2 regions of the Nocardioides fonticola genome follow, and region 1 is predicted to be linked to the other one. Evidence: predicted binding sites of a transcription regulator. Region 1 holds the regulator's gene; the other holds the start of a gene.
What was found. Region 1 encodes LexA, which represses DNA repair genes until DNA is damaged. Its sites were predicted from a motif close to TCGAACANNTGTTCGA; they were not measured.
Positions count from the first base shown of each region.

Region 2: recA (recombinase RecA) is a predicted target of LexA. The motif match lies at 1,398-1,413, and genes of this name have one in related genera.

Region 1 covers NZ_BAAAZH010000003.1:83,930-87,608, forward strand. The annotation lists gene ABD671_RS02420 (MXAN_6640 family putative metalloprotease) at 1-809, opposite strand, end outside; gene lexA (transcriptional repressor LexA) at 881-1,630, opposite strand; gene ABD671_RS02430 (LysM peptidoglycan-binding domain-containing protein) at 1,911-2,303, shown strand; gene ABD671_RS02435 (ABC-F family ATP-binding cassette domain-containing protein) at 2,525-3,679, shown strand, end outside.
Region 2 covers NZ_BAAAZH010000016.1:36,018-39,696, forward strand. The annotation lists gene ABD671_RS11825 (response regulator transcription factor) at 1-109, shown strand, start outside; gene ABD671_RS11830 (sensor histidine kinase) at 106-1,332, shown strand; gene recA (recombinase RecA) at 1,581-2,636, shown strand; gene ABD671_RS11840 (regulatory protein RecX) at 2,654-3,346, shown strand; gene ABD671_RS11845 (phosphoribosyltransferase) at 3,413-3,679, shown strand, end outside.

The DNA of each region.
Region 1 (3,679 bases):
GCCCAGGTGGCGGTCGCCTCCAGGAGCCAGGGGTCCTCGGCGACGTCGTAGGCGTACTGGACGGCGTGGAAGTACTCGTGCGCGACCGTCACCCGCAGGTTCTCCAGGGGCGTGTTGGTCGGGAACTGGCTCGTGGCGTAGTCGTTGTCGAGCGAGCAGTAGGCCCACACGTCGTAGGGGCCGTTCGCCGGCACCGACTCGTCGGTCGTGCAGTAGCCGTAGAGCCCCTGGGAGCCGAGGTCCTCCAGGTAGAGGTCGGGCAGGTCGTTGCCGCCGGCGCCCTGGTCGCTGAGGACGGCGCGGTAGCCGGCCGCCCGGTAGAGACGCTGGACCTTCGCCACGGTGCTCGCCACGGTCTCGACGTAGTCGGGCACCCCGTCGCCGTCGGCGTCGGTGGTGTCGATCGAGGAGCCGCCCAGGAAGCTGGTGGACCAGTGCACGCACAGGCTCGCGGAGCAGTAGACCTGGTTGGTCGAGGGACGGGCCAGGAGCGCTCGGGCCTGGCTCCGCTGGGCTGCCGGGAGGGCCGAGGCGGTCAGGGCGAGCTCGCGCAGCACCGTGCTGGCGTCGTCCCCGGAGTGCGGGGAGCGCGTGCGGCGGGCGGCGGTGTCGGCGGAGCCGCCGAGGAGGTCGCGGGCGGCATCGAGGGCGTGCTCGGCGCGGGTGCGCGCGCTGTCCGCGGCGGGCGAGCCGGACGCGGGTGAGGCATCGGCGGCGTCGGCCGCGGAGGAGGGGCCGGACAGCAGGCCGAGGGCCAGGAGGCCCGCAGCGGGGAGGGACAGGAGCCGGGATCGCGCCGAGTGAGCCACGTCACCACTGTCTCACGCACGAGCGCCGGGTGGGACGGATCCCACCCGGCGCTCGATGCACGCGTGCTGGATCAGACGCGGCGCAGGACCGCGGTGACCACGCCGATGATCTGCGCGTGCGTGCCGTCGATCGGGTCGTAGGCGGCGTTGTGGGGCATGAGCCAGACCTTGCCGTCGCGGCGCTGGAGGGTCTTCACCGTGGCCTCCCCGTCGAGGAGGGCGGCCACGATCTGGCCGTTGTCGGCGGTCTGCTCCTTGCGGACGACGACGTAGTCGCCGTTGCAGATCGCGGCCTCGATCATCGAGTCGCCGACGACCTGGAGGAGGAAGAGCTGCCCCTCGCCCACCAGCTGCTTGGGCAGCGGGAAGACGTCCTGCACCTGCTCCTCGGCGAGGATCGGACCGCCGGCGGCGATGCGGCCCACGACGGGCACCAGCGCGGCCGCCGGGACGACGTCGCCGATGCCGGTGGTGTCGGGACCGGTGTCGTCGCCGGAGGAGATCGAGCGCCGAGCCGCGAGGACCTCGGGCAGGAAGACCTCGAGGGCACGGGGGCGGTTGGCGTCGCGCTTGAGGAAGCCCTTCTCCTCCAGCACCCGCAGCTGGTGGGCGACGCTCGAGGTGCTGGTCAGGCCGACGGCCTGGCCGATCTCGCGCATGCTCGGCGGGAAGCCGCGCTTCTCGATGGCCTCCTTGATGGTGGCGAGCACCTTCAGCTGGCGCTGGGTCAGGCCCGTGGCGTCGGGCGGCCCGTCGGGGAGCTCGGTGACGGTCTCGCCGGAGGTCGCACGGGGGTTGTCGCTGGACTTCTTGCTCGGCATGGGCCGACGGTAACGGTCACGACGGCGGCATTCAAACATCTGTTCGATACCGGCGTGTCGTCGACAGGCTGCCCGACATCTCGAACATCCGTGCGAAGTCGACGGCGTTTCGCTCTTGTGTTCGATCGAACACCTGATCTAACCTCGAACGCAGATCGAACGTCTGTGCGAGAACCTCCGAGCCGATCCGGTTCTGTCGGTCCTCGCCGATAGACATCGATCCGCACCAGCTGATCGACCGATCGAACCCCGTGCACCGACCTTCCCCGAGGAGCACCCGATGGCCACCACCCTCATCCTTCCCGCCGCCAGCGGCGCGTCCGCCGCCCCCCGCGCCGCCGCTGCGGTGGCGTCTCGCCGGCCCGCTCGTCCGGCCTCCGGCGGGGTCCGCCTCACCCGGCGCGGCCGGCTCGTGGTGCTGCTGCTCTCGCTGGCGATCGTCCTGGGCGTCGGCGTCGCCCTCTCGGGTGGCTCGGTGGCCACTCAGGAGCCCGGTACGGCCGAGCCGACCCAGACCCTGATCGTCCGCTCGGGCCAGACGCTGTGGGACATCGCCGCCGCCCGTACCGACGAGGGCGACGTCCGGGGCATGGTCGAGCGGATCGAGCGGCTCAACGCCCTCGACAGCGCCGAGGTCACCGCTGGTCAGCGCCTGGTGGTTCCCGCGAACTGACATCGCGCCTCGCGCGTGCCGGCACGCGCAGGAACGCGCACGAACATCGTCGGTCGCCTCGACCCCGGCCGACGAGTAGGGGAAGACGAGGGGCGGGCCCGTAGGCCCGCCCCTCGCGCCGTCCCGGCCGGGGCCCGCGCGGGCCGGGGCGCCGTCCGTCGGCCATGCCGGTCGCGAAATCGAGGTGCCCGAACCCGATCGCGCCCTCACAATGGCTGCCCGTGGGACATGTCGAGGTGACCGGGATCCGTTACGAGCTCCCCGACGGCCGGGTGCTGCTCGAGGATGTGGGTTTCCGCGTCGGCGACGGCGCCAAGGTGGCCCTGGTCGGCGCGAACGGCGCAGGCAAGACCACGCTCTTCCGCATCATCACCGGCGAGATCGCCCCGCACGCCGGCGTCGTCACGCGCTCGGGCAGTCTCGGCGTGATGGGTCAGTTCGTCGGGGTGACCGCCGCGGGGGAGGAGCAGCCGACCGTCGCCGACCTGCTGCTCTCGGTCGCGCCGCCGGCGGTGCGCGATGCGGCCCGCGAGGTCGACCGCTGGGAGCGGGCGCTCATGGAGACCGACGACGAACCCACCCAACTGGCCTACGCCACCGCGCTCGGCGAGTACGGCGACGCCGGGGGGTACGACCTCGAGGTGCTGTGGGACGTCTGCACGATCGCCGCGCTCGGCGTGCCCTACGACCGGGCGAAGTACCGCGCGGTGACGAGCCTGTCGGGCGGGGAGCAGAAGCGGCTGGTGCTGGAGTACCTCCTGCGCGGACCCGACGACGTCCTGCTGCTCGACGAGCCGGACAACTACCTCGACGTGCCGGGCAAGATCTGGCTCGAACAGCGCATCGCCGCCTCGCCCAAGACGATCGTGATGATCAGCCACGACCGCGAGCTGCTGAACAACACCGCGACCCGCATCGTCACCGTCGAGCTCGGGCACGCCGGCAACCTCGTATGGACCCATCCCGGCGGATTCGCCTCGTACCACGAGGCCCGCCGTGATCGGTTCGCCCGCCTCGAGGAGCTGCGCAAGCGCTGGGACGAGGAGCACGCCAAGCTCAAGGCGCTCGTCCTGCGCTTGAAGATCAAGGCCGAGTACAACGACGGGATGTCGAGCCAGTACCGCGCCGCGCAGACCCGACTGCGGAAGTTCGAGGAGGCCGGGCCGCCCACCGAGCAGCCGCGGGAGCAGCAGGTGACCATGCGCCTGCAGGGCGGGCGCACCGGGAAGCGGGCCGTGGTCTGCGAGCAGCTCGAGCTCACCGGCCTGATGCGGCCCTTCGACCTCGAGGTGTGGTTCGGCGAGCGGGTCGCGGTGCTCGGCTCGAACGGGTCGGGCAAGTCCCACTTCCTGCGACTGCTGGCCGCCGGCGGTACC
Region 2 (3,679 bases), on a different contig from region 1:
CCGGTTGCGGGAGAAGGTGGAGGACGACCCGACCCGGCCGCGACGGCTGGCGACGGTCTGGGGTGTCGGCTACCGCTGGGCGACCGGCGGGGGAGAGGAGGACGCGTGACACGCGACCAGGTGGAGATCGTGCTCGTGGCGGCCGGCGGTGCCGTGGCGGTGGGAGCGCTGGGGCTGGTGGCGGCCCGGCTGCTGCGTGCCCGGTCGCTGCGCTGGCAGCTCGTGCTGGTGGCGGTGGTCTCCGTGGTCTCCGTGCTCGTCGGCGTGCTCGGCATGGCGCGCCTCATGTTCCTGTCCAACCACGACCTCGGCGTCGTCACGCTCGTCGCCACGACCGCGGCGACCGTGGCCATCGGGGTCTCGCTGGTGCTCGCCAGCGCCGTGGTGCGGTGGTCGCTCGAGCTGCGCGACCAGGTGCGCCTCGTCGGCGGTCCTGACGGCGTGTACGGCCCTGACGACGCGGAGGGCGCGGACGACGCCGGTGCCGCGCGCGGATCGGGGGTGGCGGGGTCGGCCGGTCCCGTCGGCCCGGCCGAGTTCCAGGCGCTGGCCGTCGAGCTCGCCTCCGCCCGCGAGCGCCTCGCCGAGGCCCGGCGGCGTGAGCAGGCGCTGGAGGAGTCCCGTCGCCAGCTGGTCTCCTGGGTCTCCCACGATCTGCGCACCCCGCTCGCGGCGATGCGGGCCATGACCGAGGCGCTGGAGGACGGCCTCGCCGTCGATCCCGAGCGCTACCGCCGCCAGATCGGCAGCGAGATCGACCGCATGGTGCGCATGGTCGACGACCTCTTCGAGCTCAGCCGCATCCACGCGGGCTCCTGGCAGCTGCGACCCGAGCCGCTCTCGGTGCTCGACCTGGTGAGCGAGGCCGTCGCGGCCGCCGATCCCGTGGCCCGCACCCGCGGCGTCGTCCTGGTCGGCGACGTCGCCGACGGCGTCGAGGTGGTCGCCGATCCCGGCGGGCTGGCGCGGGTGCTGTCGAACCTGGTGATGAACGCGATCCGGCACACCGAGCGCGGCGGCCGGGTCGTCGTCAGCGCGACCGCTCGCGGCGAGCTGGTCGAGGTCGCGGTCAGCGACGGCTGCGGGGGGATCGCCCGTACCGATCTCGAGCGCGTCTTCGACGTCGGCTGGCAGGCGGGGGTCGCCCGCACCCCCGAGCGCACGGAGCCCGGCGGCCGCGGCGCCGGTCTGGGGCTCGCGATCGTGCGCGGCATCGTCGAGGCGCACGCCGGGCGGGTGAGCGTCGAGAACCGAGGCCCGGGCTGCCGCTTCCTCGTCGAGCTCCCGGGTCTGCCGGGGGTGCCGGGCCGTCCGGAGGCCGTCGCCGGCTGACCCGCCGGCTGGCCCGCCGTCGATTCGTCGGGCGCGTGCGGCGTGTCGTCGGCGTGTCGTTCGGATCGAACACGTGTTCGGGGTAGGTTGTCGTGCACAAGGCGACGTGCCGACGCCGTCTTCCCCAGCTCGGAGCACGCCTCCGGCTTCTGTCGGCGGTCTGCCCTAGCGTCCGTGAGGACGACAACGACAGACCACGACACACCACGACGGGCCCGGTGCCCGACGCACGACACGGAGGAGACACCATGGCTGGTGCAGACCGCGAGAAGGCCCTCGACGCCGCCCTCGCCAACATCGAGAAGCAGTTCGGCAAGGGCTCGATCATGCGGCTGGGCGAGGAGACCCGGGCCCCGCTGGAGATCATCCCCACGGGCGCGATCTCCCTCGACATCGCGCTGGGCATCGGCGGTCTGCCGCGCGGCCGCGTCGTGGAGATCTACGGCCCGGAGTCCTCGGGTAAGACCACCGTGGCGCTCCACGCGGTGGCCAACGCCCAGCGCAACGGCGGCCTGGTCGCCTTCATCGACGCCGAGCACGCCCTCGACCCCGAGTACGCCAAGGCCCTGGGCGTCGACACCGACGCGCTGCTGGTCTCCCAGCCCGACTCCGGTGAGCAGGCGCTCGAGATCGCCGACATGCTGGTCCGCTCCGGGGCGCTCTCCCTCATCGTCATCGACTCGGTCGCCGCGCTCGTGCCCCGCGCCGAGATCGAGGGCGAGATGGGCGACAGCCACGTCGGTCTCCAGGCCCGACTGATGAGCCAGGCGCTGCGCAAGATGACCGGTGCGCTCAACAACTCCGGCACCACCGCGATCTTCATCAACCAGCTGCGCGAGAAGATCGGCGTCATGTTCGGCTCGCCCGAGACCACCACCGGTGGTCGCGCGCTGAAGTTCTACGCCTCGGTGCGCCTCGACGTGCGTCGCATCGAGACCCTCAAGGACGGCACCGACATGGTCGGCAACCGCACCCGGGTCAAGGTCGTGAAGAACAAGGTCGCCCCGCCGTTCAAGCAGGCCGAGTTCGACATCATGTACGGCAAGGGCATCAGCCGCGAGGGCGGCCTGATCGACGTGGGCGTCGAGGCGGGCCTGATCCGCAAGGCCGGCGCCTGGTACACCTACGAGGGCGACCAGCTCGGTCAGGGCAAGGAGAACGCGCGCACCTTCCTGCGCGACAACCCCGACCTGGCCAACGAGATCGAGAAGAAGATCCTCGAGAAGCTCGGCGTCGGCCCGACCGTCGACGCCGACGACTTCTCCGAGCTCTCCGACGAGCCGATCGGCGTCGGCGACTTCTGAGCCGCCGCCCCTCCTCGATGACGGCCCGCCGCGATACCTGGCAGGACGAGCGCCCCGCGCCGTCCTGGCTCGGCGACGTCGCGGCGGGCGTCGAGGCCTGGACCGCCGCCAGCGGCCGGGGTGGGCCGGACGGCCCGGGTGGCACCGAGCGGTCCGGCGGCGTGGCACCGCCGCCGGACCCGGTCGCCGAGGGCCCCGAGGCCGACGCCGAGTCGGTGGCCCGCACCATCCTGCTCGACCAGCTCACCGGGCGAGCCCGCAGCCGTCGCGAACTGCACGACAAGCTGCGGGCCAAGAACGTGCCCGACGAGATCGCCGTCCGGCTCCTCGACCGTTTCGAGGAGGTCGGTCTCATCGACGACGCCGCCTTCGCCCGCACCTGGATCAGCATCCGCGGGGCCGACGGATCCAAGGCCCTGGCTCGTCGCGCTCTCGCCCAGGAGCTGCGACGCAAGGGCGTCGCCGACGAGGTCGTCAAGGAGGCCCTGGCCGAGGTCGACACCGACGCCGAGACCGAGGCCGCCCGTGCGCTGGTGCGACGCAAGCTGCGCAGCCTGGCGCGGGTCGACGACGCCACCGCCACCCGCCGCCTGGTCGGGATGCTCGGTCGCAAGGGGTACCCGCCCGGCGTATCGTTCGCCGTGGTCAAGGAGGAGTTGGCGGCCGCTGAACGCGATGCCCCCGACGCCGAGGTCCCCGACACCTGGTGATGATCGCCGGCCGACACCCGGTGCGCCGGGTCGACGCCGGTTGGTGCGGCCCGACAGAATGCCGACGTGGCCGACGAGCGCGAGATCCTCACCTATGACCTGTTCGGAACCGCGGTGCGCGACATCGCCCAGCAGGTGGTCGCATCCGGCTACGAACCCGACATGGTCCTCGCCATCGCGCGCGGGGGATTGGGCCTGGCGATGGGCCTGGGCTACGCCCTCGACGTGAAGAACCTCTCCGCGGTCAACGTGGAGTTCTACACCGGTGTCGACCAGCGCCTCGACGTCCCGATCATGCTGCCGCCGACGCCGGCCGCGGTCGACCTGTCGGGC